Regions from separate parts of the Vibrio sp. 1F263 genome, predicted to be linked through region 2. Evidence: riboswitches for the same ligand, from Rfam matches in the RefSeq annotation. Region 2 holds a riboswitch; the other holds the start of a gene.
The links. Region 2 has a riboswitch for cobalamin ahead of ACED25_RS18355 (TonB-dependent receptor domain-containing protein). Riboswitches for the same ligand answer to the same signal wherever they lie in the genome.
Positions count from the first base shown of each region.

Region 1: it holds a riboswitch for cobalamin, as region 2 does, so the genes downstream of both, ACED25_RS10560 (cobalt-precorrin-5B (C(1))-methyltransferase) here and ACED25_RS18355 (TonB-dependent receptor domain-containing protein) in region 2, are expected to answer to the same signal.

Region 1 is NZ_JBGONI010000012.1:80,707-91,208, reverse strand. Features, by position in the region: gene cobM (precorrin-4 C(11)-methyltransferase) at 1-15, opposite strand, end outside; gene cobJ (precorrin-3B C(17)-methyltransferase) at 17-856, opposite strand; gene ACED25_RS10585 (sirohydrochlorin cobaltochelatase) at 859-1,701, opposite strand; gene ACED25_RS10580 (cobalamin biosynthesis protein) at 1,879-3,483, opposite strand; gene cobI (precorrin-2 C(20)-methyltransferase) at 3,483-4,313, opposite strand; gene cbiE (precorrin-6y C5,15-methyltransferase (decarboxylating) subunit CbiE) at 4,380-5,678, opposite strand; gene ACED25_RS10565 (precorrin-8X methylmutase) at 5,675-6,334, opposite strand; gene ACED25_RS10560 (cobalt-precorrin-5B (C(1))-methyltransferase) at 6,355-7,539, opposite strand; cobalamin riboswitch at 7,612-7,803, opposite strand; gene ACED25_RS10555 (phosphoglycerate mutase family protein) at 7,773-8,237, opposite strand; gene ACED25_RS10550 (iron ABC transporter permease) at 8,227-9,252, opposite strand; gene ACED25_RS10545 (ABC transporter substrate-binding protein) at 9,239-10,183, opposite strand; gene ACED25_RS10540 (ABC transporter ATP-binding protein) at 10,180-10,502, opposite strand, start outside.
Region 2 is NZ_JBGONI010000035.1:2,541-13,042, forward strand. Features, by position in the region: gene ACED25_RS18355 (TonB-dependent receptor domain-containing protein) at 1-1,636, opposite strand, end outside; cobalamin riboswitch at 1,676-1,879, opposite strand; gene trmA (tRNA (uridine(54)-C5)-methyltransferase TrmA) at 2,034-3,143, shown strand; gene ACED25_RS18365 (YijD family membrane protein) at 3,235-3,606, opposite strand; gene fabR (HTH-type transcriptional repressor FabR) at 3,606-4,247, opposite strand; gene sthA (Si-specific NAD(P)(+) transhydrogenase) at 4,575-5,975, shown strand; gene dinF (MATE family efflux transporter DinF) at 6,082-7,437, opposite strand; gene ACED25_RS18385 (class I SAM-dependent methyltransferase) at 7,579-8,457, opposite strand; gene lexA (transcriptional repressor LexA) at 8,555-9,175, opposite strand; gene ACED25_RS18395 (diacylglycerol kinase) at 9,270-9,632, opposite strand; gene plsB (glycerol-3-phosphate 1-O-acyltransferase PlsB) at 9,852-10,502, shown strand, end outside.

The DNA.
Region 1 (10,502 bases), on a different contig from region 2:
AAAAAATACCGTCATACTAGTTTGCCTCTTCCGTCACTGATTCTGTTTTAGGTTCCACTTTTAATGAATGGCCACGTTTTTGACCTTCTAGTACCTTGCCGTCTTTCAGTTGATATTTATTGGTGTAGCCACGCGGTGTTACGATCCAATCACCAAATCGGTAGCTGTTGCTGTTACCTATCACGACCGCGGCGTTCATACCAAATTCCACTTTGGTAAATTCAGCCAGTGTTGTCAGTGTGACTTTTTGCTCATCACGATACGCAGCATTCACGATAGCAACGGGAGTATTTGGGTCACGATGTTCCAAAAGGATTTCACGTGCAGTTTCAATGTGCTGAGTTCGCTTTTTAGAGCGAGGGTTGTAGAAGGTAATCGCAAAATCAGCCATTGCCGCGGCTTCAATCCGCTTGGTAATCACTTCCCAAGGCGTTAATAAGTCAGACAGAGAAATGGTACAACTATCGTGACCAAGAGGTGCACCAACTAAAGAAGCACAGGCGTTAGCCGCGGTGATGCCCGGAATAATATCCAGTTCAACTTGTGCGTTTAATTCTGCGTTTTGCTCCAATAATTCAAGCACTAAAGGCGCCATCGCGTACATGCCAGAATCCCCAGAACATACCAATACGACTTCTCGACCTTTTGCTGCTTCTTCTACTGCGGCTTGAGCGCGGTCCCATTCGCGAGTCATACCACTTTGAATGACTTCTTGAGTGTCGATTAGTGTGCTGATTGATTCTACATACGGCTTGTAGCCTGCAACGACATCTGCATTCTTTACCGCTTGTTGCGCTGCGGGTGTGACTAGGTCTATTGCGCCAGGCCCTAAGCCTACCAGTGTTAGTTTTGCCATGATTATTTCTCTTCCTCTGGTGCACCTAAACGAATTAAGCCTTCTTTAATTTGCTTATCGATAATCTGTAACAGTTCTGGCATATCGAGCATGCAGAACTTGTCACCTTGGATTGGCTCTGCCACTTGAACGTCAGCGTCTTCTGCCAGCATCTCTTTAATTTCTTTAAGATCGTTGATGAAGTGGTTACCCGATACAAGCAGTAGTGGAACTAGATTAAGAAGCGGTCGGCCTTGGCCTGTATATTGCTCTTTAATGCGGCGAACCATTTCATTTTTCACTAACTTAAATGGCCATGCGCCTTCGAGCGAGCAAGTGAAGTTGCGTTGCGATAATTTGCCGAGTAGATCATCACAGTAATGGATCGATTGGTGACCTGGGTTATCTAGCATAGGCGCACCGTGGTGAACGAACACGTTGAAATGATCTTGTGGAGCAAAACGATCATGGAGAGCCGAAAGCAAATTGGTCGTTAATTGGCTGTGATGCATGATCGCTGGTGTTTGTTCAATGCGCGCCAATGAGAATTGCTTGAAGCCATCAACTATTGATGTCATGTAGCGATGTTCATCGGTAGGGAATAGGTACACTGAAACAATCAAAATGCGTTCGTAACCTTGAGTGTCTAGATCGGCGAGTACCTGAGGTAGGCTGAAACATGGCGTGTCTTTACGAGCCAGCTTCTTGATCACCATCTTTGAGCTGGTGGCGATACGCACTGGCACATCTGGGTAACTTTGACGTACGCGCTCTGCTAGAGTTTCATAACGTTGTTGTTCTACAACGCTACCAAAGCAGCTCAGTACAATGGCTGTGCCTTGGTTATAATGACGAAGTCGTTTCATAATTGTCGCTGTCCTTATCAAATCTATATCACAAGATAAACGGGTTATCTCATGTTGGTAATGAGGTTAAAGTGAGCTTTGAAATATCATGTTCATAGCTTGCAAAGTATTTGGCCTACTATGTTCCTAAAGCTCAGTGATACCTAAAGTTCAGTGGTTCTTAAAACTAAGCGGTTTCTAAAGCTCAGTGGTGCCGTCTGCATTTTCAATTGGTGCGATAAACTTAGGATCTAAATAAGCTTTTAATGATTTCCGCTCGACTAGATTTGTGAACAAATCTTTCCAGTCTTGCTCGGTAAATTCTTCGATACCTCGAATCCAAAGCCCGTTGTTAACAGGTGTTTCATGTTCTAGTAAACGTTCGTAAATCACCATTGCAGCGCGGTTTCTGCAGGTGCCCGCACAGTGTGTACGGCTTATCTTGATGCGCTGTTCACCGTCGGAAAAATTGAGCGCTTTAAGTACCTGTCTAAGATCGTGTGCAAGGTTTTTACTGCCTTCTTTCGCGCAGCGGCCACCTTCACATAGCAATACGTGATGGCGGTGGTAGAGCATCGGGCGGTTTAAATCGACATGCTTAGGCTTACACTGAAAACCATCTACCACTTCATTACCGTGAAGGTTGATTTTGACGTTTTCATCTAGCCAGTTTTTCCACTTCTTCTTGGCGAGGGGTTCATCGTATTCGATGCGAGTACAAGATAAAGTCATGTTGAAACCGTCTTGTTTGAACTTCCACTTAGGTACCAATAGTTGATCTCGCTGACCGTGCTTTAGCGCGGCTGCTTCAGAAACCGATGATACGCCCGTAATTTTTTTTACGTATTCTGATGGGTTTTCAATCCCTTCAACGCCGTCGAGTTGCTCGGCTGAATAAGTGTGGAAAGGAATTTGGCTTTCAGACGAGAGTTCTAAAATACCTTTTTCATCCGCTTTTAAAGCGATACTGGCGAAAGCTGAAACACTGGCTTTTGCTAGGTTATATTCAGTCAGGAAAACATCGATACCTGCTTTCAATACATGCAAAGGAGTATTGCGGTCACAGCCTATTCCAAGCACAAGCGATTTTGGTCGCCACAGTACGGTTTTATTTTTTAAGTCGGCGTAACCTTTTGGTTGTGCTTCATCTGAAATCAGAACTAAACCATCCCAATCATCAGTACTGATTTGAGAAAGGTCTGTATCGCTTAGTGCTGGGTGGGTCATGATGTGTCTTGGCATGGAACGTTTGTTCTGCCACCAGTTCTGTTCGCCAGCGTGCTGCACTATTAGAATGCGTTTTTCATTTACAACTGCTGCGCTGGTGGCGGTGATCGCGGGTTCGCATTGTGGATCAAGTGTCCAACCAAATGGCGATCCGAGCATATCAACCGACAAACTGCCGGCAGCGTCAGAAGCGGTGGTGATTACAGGAGTCGCGTTGAGTGCTTGTGAGACTTGTAACGCGATCCCATTTGCGCCACCGCGATGACCAGATAGCATAGGGATCACGAATTGGCCGTGATCGTCAATGCAGATCACGCCGGGGTCGGTGCGTTTGTCTTCTAGCAAAGGGCCGATCATTCGGCTGACAATACCCGCAGCAAAAAAGCAGATATGGTGATCATATTGCTTAAATTGAGGAGGAAGAAAACCAGAAAGCGGCAGGGTTAACTCATCGGCTTCTGGGTATTCTTCTTGTCCAACTGGTGCAATAAAGACATCAGCAAACGGAAACGTTTTAGCTAAGCGTTTGGCTTGCCTTGCTCCGTGTAGCGTGATGGCATAAATGGCTATTTTCATTACGCTTTACCGCCATTAGTTTTATCGATGTCATCTTTACCACTATCAGCTTTACCACCATCAAGAACGGCACATTTCTTTGATTCATTGGTGCCACGTAATACGCCACGACGAGCGCGAACAGAAAGCTGAACCATAGAGAAGTAACGGTTTTCATTCGGTACATCACGTAGGTCAGAGTAAAGCTCTTGTTTCTCTGTGGTGGCATGCGACACGTAGGTTGCACAATCCAACATATTCATCGACTCAAGTTGAGTGATCAGCTTAGGGATAACGCGACCTGCTTTGATTAACATGATGGTGTCAAAATCTTCGACTAGCTTTTCTAAACACTCGATACCCCATGTCGCAGGTACAACACAAAAACGCTCCTGACCGTCAGCAAGTGGAATTTTTGTTTGTGATGGAATAGCGGTAACTGAAGTGATACCCGGAATGATCACCGGATCAAGTTCAGGAAGTAGCTCTGTCAGTTCTTCTTGGATGTATGCCCATGTGCTGTAAACCGATGGATCACCTTCGGTTGCAAATGCCACGTCTTTACCTTGTTTTAATAGTTCAACAATTGTGACGGCGGCTTTACGCCATGCAGGAACGTTGATGCTTGGGTCACGCGTCATTGGGAAATGCAAAAATAGGTATTCGCCTTTCATGCTTTCAGGGCTAACAGAACCCGCTGCAATTTGTTGAGCAAAAGAGTGGTTACTGCCCGCGTCTTTTTCTGGAAACGCGACAATGTCGACGGTGCTAAGTAGTCGGTGAGCTTTAAGTGTTAATAATTCTGGGTCTCCAGTGCCGACACCAATTGCGTACATAGTTCCTAATTTCATCTGTGCTTTCTCTAATTTTGTTTTTATTTAATATGTTGAGTGGCGCTTAATTAAAAAATTAAGCGCTTATTTCTGAATAAACGGCTTGGTAAAAATAAATAAGTGAATCGGATTTTCTGATTGATAACGGGTGTAGTGAGCGAGTGGTACGCCTGTTGATATAGAGACCAGTTGAACCTGTGTCGGAGCATCGCTGTCTTTACTCCATTGATGAAGTTCGCAAACTGAATCGACAGTCACTGCAGAACCGATCACGACGCCTCCCGGTTTTATTGCTGACCAACAGAAATCTAAAATGGTGTGCATGTTGCCGCGGCTTCCACCAATAAAAATACTGTCTGGCTGAGGCAAGGTGTCGAGCTGCATTGGGGCTTTATCTCGAATCAGTTGTACGTTGTCGGTACCGTGCGCTCTAAAGTTAGCCTCGACCGACTCATAACATTCTTGGTTTGATTCAATGGTGAAGACTTGTCCTTGATAGCACTGTTTAGCGGCTTCTATCGCAATAGAACCTGAGCCTGTGCCTATATCCCACACCACAGATCTTGGCTGAATACGCATACTTGCTAACGCTAAGTGACGAACGGGCTGTTTGGTAATTAAGCCGCGCTTAGGCATGCGCTTCATGAAGTCATCATCGTTGGCGTATTGGCCCAATTCACCCCACGCATGAGGTAGCGGTCGGTGCAGTACCATTACATTGAGCGTAGAGAAGTCGTCGGAACGTTTTAGTGCGAGGTCTTCGAGAGTCCACTGGCTTATCTTTTCGTCGGTGCCACCTAAGTTCTCACATACCCAAGCCGTCCAACCTTGTTGATTAAATTCGACTAAGTGTTTCGCAATACGAGCTGGGTTGTTTTGAACATCGGTTAGCAAGCAGTAGCTAGTTCCCCATTGCATTTGGCTTGCGATACCTTTAATGCCATCGTAATGCTGCTTTCTTCCATGTAGTGAAATTGCTTTGGTTTCTTGCCATGCAATGCCGACTCGGCTGCAAGCGAGTTGCATTGAACAAGGGGAGGGAATAAAGCGTACTTCATCATTAGGCAGTTTTTTTAATAACGATTCGCCGATGCCAAAGAACAATGGGTCGCCAGAAGCTAATACGACGACGCCGCCTTCCTCGCATTCATCAAGCAACTTAGCGAACCAAGATAGATAGCCTTCTTGCATCGATAAGCGTTGACCTTTGAATTGGGGAAACCAATCCAATAGTCGGTCGTTACCTGCAACAACGCGTGCAGATTCAACTGCATTAACAGCTCGACTGGTTAGGCTTAAACACCCATCTTCGGGTACTCCGACTACCGTGATAGCCGATTGATAGCAATCGATAAGCTGAGAGTGAGTACTTACATTGTTCATTTTACTGACTCAGCAAGTAGGGCGTGAATAGTCGATACCACTAACGGGCTGCCACCTTTACGGCCTAGGCTGGCAATGTAAGGCACTGTGTTTTGTTCAGTTAATGCTTGCTTCGATTCATCTGCTTTTACGAAACCAACAGGAATGCCAATGATCAATGCAGGTTTTGCTTCGCCTGCTTCTATCATGCGCAATAGCTCAAGTAATGCGGTAGGCGCATTGCCTACACCTATGATAGAGCCGTCGAGTAGGCCGTTATCGCGGGCATAACGCATTGAGTGAATAGCACGTGTTTCTCCTGTCTCTTTGGCCGTGCTAATGACGTCTGGATGACTAATGAAGCACTGTGCTTTATTGCCGTAAGCGTTGAGGCGAGTTTGGTTTAAACCTGTCACGATCATGCTGACATCGGTAATGATGTTGGCACCATTTTTTAAAGCGGTAATGGCAGACTCAATCGCGTTGTCGCTGAATTGATATAATTTAGCGTATTCAAAATCACCCGTAGTATGAATGGCACGACGAACCACATTCCATTCACCTTGATTGAAGTTATGTCCCCCATGGAGAGTTTCTATTTCTTCATCGATGATAGAGAAGGAGTCACTTTCAATTTGACGGCCTTGCTTGGTCATTTGACGCATATCGTTAGTCATGGAGTTTTCCTTGTTCATGCTTATTCATCATGAAAGTGAGTGTTGGTATCACTTCCTTTTGAGCAGAGATGTTCTGCTAATAGATCGCCGTTGAAATCGATCAATTTGAATTCAATGCTGACGTGATGTTTGACATACACAGCAGCGTGCTCTGCAGCTTGTTTGCAGAGCAAGGTAAGAAAGTCGTAATTGGGAATCTCTTTGCCCGATTGGGCTTCTTTCCATGTGTCGAGTACGTGGCGGCCTGTGTTGGCTTGGCTAACAGCTTCGGTAAACTCACTCGATGCACCCGATTGAATGGCGAAGTCGGCCAGCAATGAAAAGTCGATAGCTTTACCGGATACGTGAGTCATCATGTGCCCAGCGACCATCTTGCCGAGTTTGCCTATCATGGCGACGACGGTGATTTTGCTTACTTGATAACGTTTTGCTGCGCGCAGTCCGACCCCAACAAAATCACCCGCTTGGATAAAACACATCGAGTCATAACTTGGTAGCATGGCCATCGCTGATTTTTCGGTTCGAGATCCTGTCGTGAGAACCAAGTGGTTTTGGCCATTTTGTTTCGCTATTTGTACCGATTGACGCACTGATGCTGAAAACGCTGAAGTGGAGTAGGGTTTTACCGTTCCGCGTGTCCCGAGAATGGAAATACCACCGATTAAACCGAGTCTTGGCCCAATGGTTTCCTTGGCTCGCTCTTCTCCATCTGGGACGCAAATTTCCAGTGATATACCGACGTGTTTTTTCTGTTGACTGGTCGCTTGGTTCCATTCCAAAGTCACCATATCGAGAATGTTTTTTCGAGGAACGGGATTAATCGCCGCCTGACCGACGGGAAGTTCTAATCCGGGTAGAGTCACACGAGCTACGCCAACACCCCCATCGATGTGAAAACCGGGCTCTGAATGCCAGCGGGCAATACTCTGAATATGGGCTTCGTGGGTACAATCAGGATCGTCCCCTGCATCTTTAACAATGCTGGCGGTCACCGCATCGTTGGATGTTTGGATAAACGCGACCTTAAACGTAGCGGGCTCACCATTAGGTAGAGTAATGGAGATATAGTCAGGCTTTTGTCCGGTTAATAGTGTTTGAACTGCCGCTCTGCTTGCTGCAGCTGCGCACGCTCCGGTGGTAAACCCACTGCGGAGATCGGACTTATTTTTGGATCGTTTAACTTTTGTGACCACAGTATTCTTCATTTACGTTTTAGGTATTGACGAATACAGAGCGTTCCCTTGTTAGACAAGGTATGGATGGTGTTGAGTTTTCCCGCTCGATATTCATGTGTGTCCAGGTATTCTGACTTACGATGTTGAGGTTCTCATTGCGCTTTACTCCTTCCCAAGTCGTGTGACTCAGTGGCTTGTAAAGGGCTCATCGCTTACAGCTGCGGGTACAGTTCAGGAGTTACACCTGATTCCCTGATGTGACGTTATACTTCGATATATATCCTGAGGATTTCTCCGTTGTTTGGTGTTTCTATGATTTGCTTTGACGTCCCTATACTGGCTAATGTTTTTATCCAGTCACCATGTCCGAGCAGCAAAATAGGGTTCTCATTGTTGTGGTGACGAGAAACTCGTTGGATCCACTGAATCGCCATTGTTCTTCGTTGCTGTTCTGAATCGAACTCACTGAGCTCCATTTGAGAAATGACCGGCACTTTCAGGTAGCGTGCGATGGTTTTGGCACTGGAAATAGCACGGCCTAATTGACTGGTGTAAATAGCATTGAGGGTCAATGATTTTTGAGTTGCAAGATAACGACCGACGTTATGCATCTGTCGTTTGCCTTTCATTGTCAGAGGGCTATCCAGTTGATTCTGTGCTTTGCCTATTCGATTCCATTCGGTTTCGCCATGACGAATCGCAATGATGGTGAAGCGTTCAGCTTTCATTACTTTTCTCCATCAAAATGGAAACAATGAATAGTGCGCCAAACGCGGTGGTGACAACACCAAGAGGCAGTTCTTGAGGAGCAACTAAGGTTCTCGCCAAAATATCACTTAATAGCATAAGCAAAGCCCCAATCAGCCCTGAAGTGATGAGTAATTTTTTGTGTAATGGGCCGATGATTTTCTTCGCGATATGAGGAACCATCAAGCCAATAAATCCGACAACTCCGATGATAGAAACAAAACATGCCGTTGCAAAAGCGCAGACAATAAAGACACCGCTTTGCAGGCGTTTTGTGTCTACGCCCATGGTTTGTGCTACGTCGTCTCCTGCAAGTAAACAATCTAACTGGCGATGTTTTAATATACCTAGGGCTATCAAGGCGATAAGTCCAGCAAGCACAATTAGCACATTGTCCCAGCGTGCGTTTCCTAGGCCTCCTAGCGACCAAAATAGAATCGAATGGGCAGCGCGTTGATCACCATGGAAGACCAAGAAGTTAGTCAAGGCTGTAAATAAAAATGAAATAGCCAACCCGGCTAAAACAATTTGAGAAGACGCTTGCCCATCCACTTTTCTGACTAGAAATAGCACTGCCGAAGCCGAGATTATTCCACCGATAAAAGCGGCGAGTGGAAGTGTCCAAATGCCGATAGCGCTGCCGATGACTGTAATCACAAAGACTGCTCCAGTTGCGGCACCGGATGACAATCCAAAAATGAAAGGGTCGGCAAGATCGTTTTTTGTCACGGTTTGTAATAACGCCCCAACAATACCTAACCCAGCACCGCAAATAATAGCGATGATTGTTCTAGGTAAGCGCAGGTGCAGTACCACTTGATCTATCGGTGAGTCGATCTGTTGACTCATCGCCGCTGAAAAAATCGTAGCGACTTGTGCAAAAGATAGCTGAACGCTGCCTAAACTCAGAGAAAACATCGCTAAGAGGGCAAAAACAGAACTGAATACGCAGGTGTTCAGTGCGGTTCGGTTCAGGTTAGTACTAAGACTTGTCATGGATTTCTTGGATGCGCTGTGCCAATTTTTCAATTGCAGCTATGTTTGCTGGCCCGGGAGTAATTTCCTCATAACGCAGAGGAAGATATTGGGTGGTCTTTACCGCTGTGGTCAGCTTCATCGCTGGGTGCTGTTCCAAAAAGGCTTGCATGCCTTTAGCGCCTGTCCCATTTTGATAATCGAGAAGAATAATTATATCAGGGTTATGCATCGCAACTGACTCCCATGATGTGGTTCCCCAGCTGATATCCAGATCGTTCATTACATTGGCGCCACCCGCTGCTTCTATCATGGCGCTCACTGTCGCGTACTTTCCTGCTGTGAATGGTTTCTCTTCCCCTGAATCATACAGAAAGACTTTAAGCGGGGTTTGATTCTGGGTTTGCTGTTGAATCAATATTAATTGCTCTCTCCAAGTGGAGATAAGAGTTTGAGCTCTGTCTTGCTGACCGAATAAAGTCGCAAGGCGTGTCACGTCATCGAACATCTGTTCCATGTTAGCTGGCTGCTTATCTTTACGGATATGGCTGCAACTCTCATTAAGAATCAGAGTATTGATACCAAACTCTTTCAGAGAATCAGGCGTGACTGATCCGCCCAACCGCATACCGTAATTCCATCCTGCAAAGAAAACATCAGGGTTGGCATTAACTAACACCTCTAAAGAAGGATATTTCGGTGCGAGCTCCGGAATGCTGCCCTGGAGGCGATTAAATTCAGGGGTCGTTTTGTAGTACCCGCTAATACCGGTCACTCCGATCATATTCTCTTCAAGCCCGAGAGAAAATGCCATCTCAGACATATTGATATCGTGAGTGATTAAGGTTTTCGGCGCTTTATCTAAGGTAAGTGTAGAGTCGCAGTTTTCTACCGTAATTTGGGCTTGTGCGGACACGGTAAGTAATAAAGTTAATGCTGATAGTTTTTTCATGAAAGCTCCTGTCCTTGGTCGAGTTCAATATCGAAAAATTTGCTTGTTTTCTGTGTGCGCTTATTGGTCGTGCTGATTAAATCTACTTCAAAGATCGGCTTAAGTTGATTGTGAGTCAGTAGTTCTTCTACCTTTCCTTTCGCGACTACCTGGCCGTGTTCCAAAATCGCAATGTGCGTCGCGAACTTGGCCGCAAGGGAAATATCATGCAGTGAGCAAATCAGTGTTTTCTCTTGCTCTTTCAATAGTGATAAAACTTCCCCTTGAGCACATGGATCTAGATGGTTTAGAGGCTCATCTAACACCAGAAACTCGGCGT
Region 2 (10,502 bases):
AGTAGCTCGCAGCTATATCTACTAGCGAGTACTCATCTAACTCAGCATTGCCGCTATCCATACGTTTACCTTGATATAAATAGCTCAAGTCCGCCTGCCAGTTGTCCGCAAAATACGTCACGTTCCACTTAGCATTTTGTTTCGCTCTACGTAAAAGTTGAGACCCATCGCTTTTATCTGTCGGGTCCATAAAGTCAAGGCTAACTTGGTGAGAAAAACTGCCTGTATCGAATTCTCCCGATAGCTCTAAGCCTTTAATTTCAGCGACACCAATGTTTTTTGAAGGCCATCCAACTATCATGTTTTTAATATCATTTTTGTAAGCCGATACTCTCCAATCAACCAATGATTGATGGGCTTCGAACGCGACTTCATAGTTTTTTGACTCTTCAGGTTTCAAGGTTGGAACACCTGAGCCCGGCCAATATAGTTGATTAAATGTCGGTGCTTTAAATGCCGTACCAGCATTAGCCGTCACGCGATAATTAGCTGCTAACCAATATCCTAAACCCGCTTGCCATGTAGTATTCTTGCCGTAGCGTTGGTTATCGTCACCGCGTAAAGCTAATTCAGCTTGTACGGCTTGGTTGTCATAAAAGCCACTAACATATAGCGAGTTATTCGTACGAGATTTCTCGGCATAGTCTTTTGAGGACTCTGATACGTCATCTTTAGACCAATCAAGACCCGCACCAATAGAAACTTCATTGTTCACAGTGAATAAATTTGTGAAAGCAACGGCCTGGTGGTCCGTTTGATAAGTACTTTTGTAGTAATAATCTTTACTAGAATCTTGAGCTTTACTTAAAGAAAAGTTGCTCGACAACGTTTCTCCAGTATAACTAAGACGGCCAATTGCACTGTAAAGTGTCTGATCTTTTGTAGCATTTTTCGGATCGTACTCTGTTTCACCATCCGAGTAAGTAGAATTAAACTTAAGCTTAAACTCGTCATTCAGCTTATGAGTTATCGCAAGTGCTAGCTCAGTCACTTCATGTCCATCTGCGTCTTGATCACCAGCTGAGTTTTGAACAGAAAACCCATCAGTCTCTGCTCGCTTTACAGCTACAGAACCACTTGTCGAGTCTGTAATATTACCAGACACTGCCACACTGCCTTTTTTGTATGAATCAGATCCAAACCCTACGCTAACTTTTGCTTCTGAACTTGATGTGTCTGTAATAATATTAATTACACCACCAATCGCATCGGCTCCATAAATTGCTGCTCGAGGACCACGCACAAACTCAATGCGCTGAACACCAACTAGTGGAATAGCAGCAAAATTTGCTCCTCCTGATGTTGCACTTGCTGTTTTTACGCCATCAATAAGTACTAAGATGTGGTCAGAGTTAGTACCTCTAACAAAAACACTCTGCTTTTGTCCGTAACCGCCGTTGCTCGCTACCTGAATACCAGGTAAACGACGTAGTACTTCGTAAATATCATTAGCTTGAATCGCTTCAATCTCTGCTCGAGTAACAACTACAACAGGTAACGTTGTACTTTGAGTGCTTTGCTCAAAACGGTTAGCCGTAACGACCATGGTTTCGTCAGCAGATGCTTCTTGTGCGTGTAAATTGGAGATAGGTGAAAGCAGCGATGCTACAGCAACCGCTAAAAGGGATTTGTTCATGTTGTGATCCTAAATCGCGTAAAGTCCTACCAAACCACATTTTATGGTTTGGCCGCTGGCAGGTATTCGGACTTAAGAGCACAACCTTTCGGTTACCTAATATTCGACTTCCCACAAAATGCTATTTGCAGTGTCTATGAATACTCGTTCTCTTTTACCGCTGCGCGTCAGTTCTGGATTTTCACCAGATTCCCTCTTCAGCCATCTATACATCCACATGGCACCAGCTTGCCGGAAATAGTATTGACCTATGAATCATTTGTCTAGTCTAAGATAGTTATAAGCTATAGTTTTCGTCGTCTATTTAGACTGAATGGCTCTCAACACTGGACAAGCGCCTGTGATTGAATAAAATCTGCGCTCTTGATTTAAAAGCACGATAGCAAAAGGCATAACAATGGCGAATTTAGAAGTAAACCCGCAACGCTACCAAGAACAACTGGCAGAAAAGACTGAGCGTCTTACTGAAATGTTCTCAGAATATAATGTGCCTGAGCTGGAAGTGTATGAATCTCCAGAACAACACTATCGTATGCGTGCAGAGTTCCGCGTGTGGCATGAAGGTGACGATATGTATTACGTCATGTTCAATCAAGAGACCAAAGAAAAGTACCGCGTAGACCAGTTCCCTGCTGCTAGCCGTCTTATCAACGACCTAATGCCTCTATTAACGGATGCAATGAAGGACAACCACTCTCTACGCCACAAACTATTCCAAGTAGACTTCCTTTCTACATTAAGCGGCGAGATTTTGGTGTCACTGCTTTACCACCGCCAACTAGGTGAGCAGTGGATTCAAGATGCTAAAGCACTTAAGCAGCAATTAAACGATGAAGGTTTTAACCTAAACCTGATCGGCCGTGCGCGTAAGATGAAAATCGTACTGGACCGCGACTACGTTATTGAAAAGCTAGATGTGAATGGTGATAGCTACATCTACCAGCAAGTTGAGAACAGCTTTACTCAACCAAACGGTAAAGTAGCAGAAAAAATGTTGGAGTGGGCAGTCGACTGCACTCAAGACAGCAAAGGCGACTTGCTTGAACTTTACTGTGGTAACGGTAACTTCTCACTAGCACTGGCACAGAACTTCGAACGTGTACTGGCAACAGAACTAGCGAAGCCGTCAGTAGAATCTGCGCAATACAACATCGCAGCCAACAAGATTGAAAATGTTCAGATCATCCGCATGTCTGCGGAAGATTTTACCGTAGCAATGGAAGGCAAGCGTGAATTCCGTCGTCTACAGCAAGCGAACATCGATCTTAAGAGCTACAACTGCAACACTATCTTTGTTGATCCACCGCGTTCAGGTATGGATGTTGACACTTGTAAGATGGTTCAAGGCTACGAGCGCATCATGTACATCTCTTGTAACCCTGAGACATTGAAAGAGAACCTAAACATTCTAAGCGAAACACACGACATCACTCGTTTTGCTCTATTTGACCAGTTCCCTTACACACACCATATGGAAGCAGGTGTGTTCCTAGAGCGTAAAGCGTAAGCCTCGCTCTCTAGGTCGAGGTTAAAGCTAAGCTAAGCAGCAGATACAAAAAAACGAGCCAATTGGCTCGTTTTTTTATTTATAGATTGGTTTAAGCGGTTTTACCGATAAAGCCTAGCTTCTTACCTACCCAAGCGAGCAGTAGCATCGCGACGATAATCGCAAAGAAGTTTGAACCTGCATCAGGGTGTTGTGCTTTCACAAAAGCCGAGTGGCCAAATGCACCTACAAAGAAACAAGCTAAACCCACTAACGGAATATCTTCAGATACTGGATTTGTTAGGTATTCTTGGTATAGCGCTTGTACAGCCAGCACTAAAGCAATCAGCGGGAAAATAGAGAAGCCCACTTCGCTCATTGTTACCCAAGATAACAGTGCATCACCACACACACCTGCTACAACAGCAAGTACGAGTGTCTTTCTTTCAGAACCATGGTTTACAGTATTATTTTCATTCGACATTATTCAATCCCGCCTTTTAATCGGTTACGTTCACGTTCTTTACGATACCAAAAAGCTCCTTTGGCCATCATTCGCAATTGCATGATCAAACGCTCAGCCAATTCATCTCGCTGACGTCGATCTAAATCTAATGCTTCTGCCCCTGAGTTAAAAACCAAGATGACGGAGGCTTCCGCTTGAGTAAAAGCTTCGTCTCTTGTCATTCCTGTTGTGATTAAATATTCGGTTAACTCAGCAGAGAAATGCTGTATCTCACGAGCTACCGCTGCACGAAACTCAAATGAAGTTCCTGAGCGCTCCCGCAATAACAGTCTGAATACGTTTGGGCTGCTTTCAATGAATTCCATAAAGGTTTCAACCGATGTGCGAATCACGCTGCCTTCTTTTACTATGCGTTGCCTAGCTTGACGCATCAACTGACGCAACAATAAGCCACCTTCATCGACCATGGTTAAGCCAAGCTCATCCATGTCTTTGAAATGGCGATAAAAGGAAGTCGGAGCTATTCCAGCCTCACGAGCGACTTCTCTCAAGCTTAGATTAGAAAAACTACGATCGGCACTGAGTTGGCTGAATGCCGCATCGATTAAGCTACGACGAGTCTTTTCTTTTTGCTGTGCGCGAATGCCCATTGGTTTCATACTTTATCAACATCTTCTTTTACAGCCTAAACAGGCATGTCTAATACTCTATTCAATATAACGCGAATCACTTACTTATATAAGGCACTCTGGTTATATAAGACACTAAACACACCTCTTTGTTCACGTATCGAAGTAAATACGTTCAAAGAAAACATTTCAATATCCGCACCGTCATTTGGAGACATACGACATACCAAATATTATTTTTTCAGTAGCATGACGTGATCTCACCGACTCTCTGATGCCCTTTTCATGTACCCAAGAACAGAATCAGTTAAAATCTCGCTAAAGCAATGTTAATCAAATATAACAAGGAAGATATCTATGTCGCACTCCAACCACTTTGATGTAATCGTAATTGGTAGTGGCCCCGGAGGAGAAGGGGCAGCGATGGGATTAACCAAAGCCGGGTTGAACGTTGCTATCATTGAAAAAGAGAGCAGCGTTGGTGGTGGTTGTACCCACTGGGGGACCATTCCTTCCAAAGCACTGCGTCATGCCGTTAGTCGTATTATTGAATTCAACAGTAACCCTCTGTTTTGTCAGAACAATAAAAGTATCCACTCAACATTTTCCAATATTCTGGGGCATGCTAAATCGGTCATCGACAAACAGACTCGCTTGCGCCAAGGTTTCTACGATCGCAACCAATGCACGTTAGTCTTCGGTACTGCACGTTTTATCGATACCCACACGATCTCCGTAATGCAAAGCGACGGTACTGAAGAACACTACAGCGCAGACAAATTTGTTATCGCGACAGGTTCTCGTCCTTATCAGCCAGACAACGTCGACTTCATGCATGAACGTGTCTACGACAGTGATTCGATTCTTTCTCTGAAACACGACCCACAACACATCATCATCTATGGTGCTGGTGTTATCGGCTGTGAATATGCCTCTATATTTCGCGGTTTAGGCGTTAAAACCGATCTCATTAATACTCGCGATCGCCTGTTGTCCTTCTTAGATAACGAAACCTCAGATGCACTTTCTTACCACTTCTGGAACAGTGGTGTTGTTATTCGTAACGATGAGACCTTTGAGAAAATTGAAGGAACAGATGATGGTGTAATCATTCATCTAGAGTCAGGTAAAAAAATGCGTGCCGATTGCCTACTGTATGCCAATGGTCGAACGGGTAATACTGATAAACTGAACCTTGGTGCGGTTGGCTTAGAAGCGGACTCTCGTGGACAAGTATCAGTCAACAGCAACTACCAAACCAGTGTTGAACATGTTTACGCTGTCGGTGATGTGATTGGGTATCCTAGCCTAGCAAGTGCTGCTTATGACCAAGGTCGATTTGTGGCCCAAGCCGTGGTGAAAGGTGAAGCAGAACGACACCTTATCGAAGACATCCCAACAGGTATCTACACCATTCCTGAGATCAGCTCTGTCGGTAAAACCGAGCAAGAGCTTACTGCAGCTAAAGTACCGTATGAAGTGGGACGTTCTTCATTCAAGCACTTAGCTCGCGCTCAAATTGCAGGTAAAGATATTGGTAGCTTGAAGATACTTTTCCATCGTGAAACTAAAGAGATTTTAGGTATCCACGTGTTTGGTGAACGTGCCGCTGAAATCATTCACATTGGTCAGGCGATCATGGAACAAAAAGGTGAAGCAAACACCATCGAATACTTTGTGAATACTACCTTTAACTATCCGACGATGGCCGAGGCGTATCGCGTCGCAGCGCTTAACGGACTTAACCGTTTGTTCTAAACAAAGAACCAACAGGACTATTTGACCACCTGTAGGCCAAATACATAAACAGCAAGCCATGAGCTTGCTGTTTTTATTTTTTGTTCCCTGAACTAAGCTATGCAAGCTAAGCGAGAAACTCTCCTTTCTTCCACTGAGAAACAAATAAAACACCAAGACCAATCCCACGCATCGCCATAAAGCTCAACATTGCTAGCCACAGCGCATGGTTATCAAAACCTGATGCTAAGTAGAAAATTACGAAGAAACTGCAGGTCGCAACAAACATACTGTTACGCATATCTTTGCCTTTGGTTGCGCCCACGAAGATACCGTCCAGCAAGAAGCACCACATTGAAACCAGTGGCATTGCGATCAACCAAGGCAGATACACCTCAGCTTGGCTTTTTACATCTGGGATGGTGGTGATCATATTAATTAGATTAGACCCAGCGATCGCGAACACTATGGTTAGAACCAAACAAATATTGAAGCTCCAGAAAAAGGTACCAATCAACGACTGATTTAATTCATCTTTATCTTTCGCGCCTATCGCTTTACCGACCATCGCTTCCATTGCGTAAGCAAAACCATCCATCCCATAAGAGATGATCATCAAGAAACTCATCAACACTGCATTGGCCGCAACAACATCATCGCCAAAGCTTGCACCTTGGAAGGTCATGAAAGTGAAAGTCGCTTGTAGGCATAGTGAACGAAGGAAGATATCGCGATTCAGTTTTACGAAACGACTCAAACCTTGGCTGGTTTTCTTAAGCAGCTCCCATGGCGATGGTAACTGCTTCTTCACCCAGATTCGGTAAACACAAATCAGGCCAAATGTTAAACCGGCATAATCAGCCATTACAGATGCCAATGCTGCGCCTTCCACTTGCCAGCCGAGGCCAATCACAAATACGATATCTAAAACGATGTTGGTGATATTAGTAATGATCACCATCCACATGGGTGCTTTGGCATTTTGGGTTCCGAGTAACCAACCTAACAGCACAAAGTTAGTCAACGCAGCAGGCGCACTCCATGCTCGGATAGAGAAATATTGCTGACCATAGTGTTTCACTTGGTCACTGGCACTACTCAGAGAGAAAACCGCATCAGCAACAAAGCTATGCAATAGCAAGAAGAAACCAGCAAACCCTAGTGCCATGGTCACGCCTTGCACAAAGACTAAACCAAGTTGCTTGCCATCGTTAGCCCCATAAGATTGCGCGGCCAGTCCCGTCGTCGACATTCGTAAGAAACCGAGCAGCCAAAAGGTCACGCTGATCATTGTGCCACCCAGCGCCACACCACCTAAATACCAAGAATGCTCTAAGTGACCGATAACCGCAGCATCGACTAAGCCCAACAGTGGAACCGTAATATTAGAAAGAACCATCGGGATCGCGAGTAACAGCACTTTTTTGTGCATCGCCTGATTGGATAGCGTTTGAAAAATAGTTTGGGGATTAAATAACTTCACGATCACCTCTTAGATTAGAGGCGATAGTTTAACCTAGTGAGTGGGCTTTCACTATGTTGTGGGGAGGTGCTTGCCTTTTATCGATAACGAATACCTATAACGAGGCAAGCATTCAGATACCTGTCAACAGAACCGCTAGCACTACCACTTAACAAGCACTAACTGCGGCGTTAAACGCTTTTTGACCTGAGAGATTTTACAAAGAAGTCGCTGCCACAATTTCCAACGATTACACTGCTGGTCAAGTGGAGAAAACGCTTTTACCCACTGAGCCCATGGCAGCCAATTAAGGACGCTGTCTATCGGAGAAGATAAGCCATGTGAGTATTTTCCAGAACCGAGCTTTTGCCCCAGAGCACTAGAGCTTTTATCTCCAGCTAACACTAAACACGCATGTGCGTGGGTAAAATAACGGCTCAAAGACTGAATAAAGTTCGCCGTCTGTTGTTCATTGCAATCCAGCAGAGCATGTTCACACACCACCATCACTGAGGCTTGTTCTGGAATATTAAGTTCATCCAACCAGGTCAGATCATCCACCGAGCCACACTCTAGACGGTAGCGTTCATTCTTGTGGAACAGGCGTTGTCGCCAAACTAAGTTCTCGGTTACATCTAGCTCAACCCAATGACAGCGGCCATTATCTAAACGGTAGAAACGGGTATCGAGCCCTGCTCCCACGTTAATAATCCAGGCATCTGGGTTATGAGATAAAAACTGTTGAACTTGAGAGTCACAAAGTTGAGTCAGTGTCGCGTAAAGGAGTTGTTGCTGGTCGAGTTCACCGGTAAGGCATTCAGGTGCGAGTTGGCAACGCTTGCAGGCTTGTGCTGCAATAGGGTCATAAACAAGACCGTCATCGGCTAGGCTTTCGCGGCTGCGAAACCAAAGGTGTTGAACAAGATTGGTCGGTACTTGGAATTCTTGATGTGCTGACCCGAGATCAGAAGAAGCCTTTTGATCATAGGTGTGCGACTTACGAATAAGCGGCTTCATTTGAGGTTTGGTTGGGTTTGGCATCATCATCTTCCTTGTATCTCGACAAAGAAGATGATAATGAATATCAATTACAATAACAAGTTATTGAGAGTAAATATCAATAAGCTGTTTGCACTGACTACATCCAGTCCGTGTTACGAATAATACCAACCGCAAGTCCTTCAATAGACAAGTGTTGGGATTCTAAGTCCACGTGAATTGGAGAAAACTCTTCATTTTCAGCATGCAACAGAACGGTAGAACCTTTGCGCTCTAGGCGTTTTACCGTTACATCATCGTCGACACGAGCCACGACAACTTGTCCATCACGCACGTCTTGTGTTTTATGCACGGCCAGTAAATCGCCATCCATAATACCGATGTCTTTCATACTTTCGCCATTTACGCGAAGTAAGAAGTCAGCTTGTGGCTTAAACATACCTGGGTCAACTTGGTAATGCATTTCTACATGCTCTTGAGCCAAAATAGGCTCGCCAGCGGCAACCTGACCGATTAATGGTAAACCTTGCTCTTCATTCGCTGCATCTTCAAGCAAAATACGAATACCGCGAGACGCACCCGGGATAATCTCAATCGCTTCTTTACGAGCAAGAGCTTTCAAATGTTCTTCTGCAGCATTTGCAGAGCGGAAACCAAGTTCACGTGCGATTTCTGCACGAGTCGGTGGCATACCGCAATCTTCGATCTTACTTTTGATAAGGTCAAAAACTTGTTGCTGGCGGGGCGTTAACGGCTTCATGATTCACCTGTCTTTTTATACAGTTGACTGTGAGTATATCCAGTAACTGAATAAAAGCAAAGCAATTGGTTGTTTTTAGTTCATTTTTAGCGAGTTACAAAAACAAGATCTCTAACCACACGTAACCAGCTAATACTAAACAGATAAAAACGGCAGCTGAGCCAACATCTTTCGCCATCCCAGAAAGCTCATGATGTTCGCTACCGATTCGGTCAACGACCGCTTCAATCGCGGTATTAATCAACTCGACAACCATCACCAACACGACGGCTGAAATCATTAAGATTCGCTCAACTTGGTTTACATCTAAGTAGAACGCCAACGGAATAAGCACTGCGGCCATAAAGACTTCTTGTCGAAATGCAGCCTCGTTTTTAAACGAGCTCGTGATGCCTTGCCATGAAAAGCCCGCCGCTTTGACGATACGTTTGACTCCGGTGTTTGATTTTTTGGTCATTTTTAACTCTATACTCAATCAGTCGATGAATGATTTTCCACAAACTTAACGGCAATATGACTATTTCCATTAAAAGGTTAGACCAGTTTCTGGTATTCTTGCATCGATTAAATTTACGCCTAGGCTTATCCCTATTTCACTCATAGGATTTATCCTCTCATTATAGAAATAGAGATACGCTTGAGCACATTGAAATAACTATTGAGGCAGTGAACCTATATGTCTTCTGGACAATCTTTTTCACGTTCATTAATGAAGCTACCTTTATCCCTATTGGTAAAGAGCACATCAATCCCTTCAAACCCTGTAGAGGATTTGAACATTGATTTGAGCAAACCGATTGTATACGCCTTACCGTTTCGCTCAAGTGTAGACATTCTTACATTGCAAAAACATGCACTTGAACTAGGGTTGCCTGATCCATTGAGCAAACTTGAAATCAATGGCAAATCACTGCAACGCTACGTTTTTATCTCTTCTCGCAAAACTCTACTGCAAGACGATGATTATGTACCAAGCTCATCAATTGAAGTCTTCTCTGAACTGCTTTCACTGCATGCAGAAGACTCTGAGCTCGACGTTCAAGTTATCCCTGCCACCGTATTGTGGGGTCGAAAGCCTGGTAAAGAGAATAACCAGAAGCCTTACCTACAAGCAATGAACGGCTTAGAGAAATCGAAAGCTGTATTGCTAGCAGGTCGTGACTGTCTGGTTCGCTTTAGCCCAGTGGTATCTCTACGATACATGGCTAACTCACACGGCACCGACAGCACCATCGCGCATAAACTGGCGCGCGTGGCACGCATTCACTTCTCTCGTCAAAAACTTGCAGCATCGGGCCCTAACCTACCAAGCCGCCAAGCTCTGTTC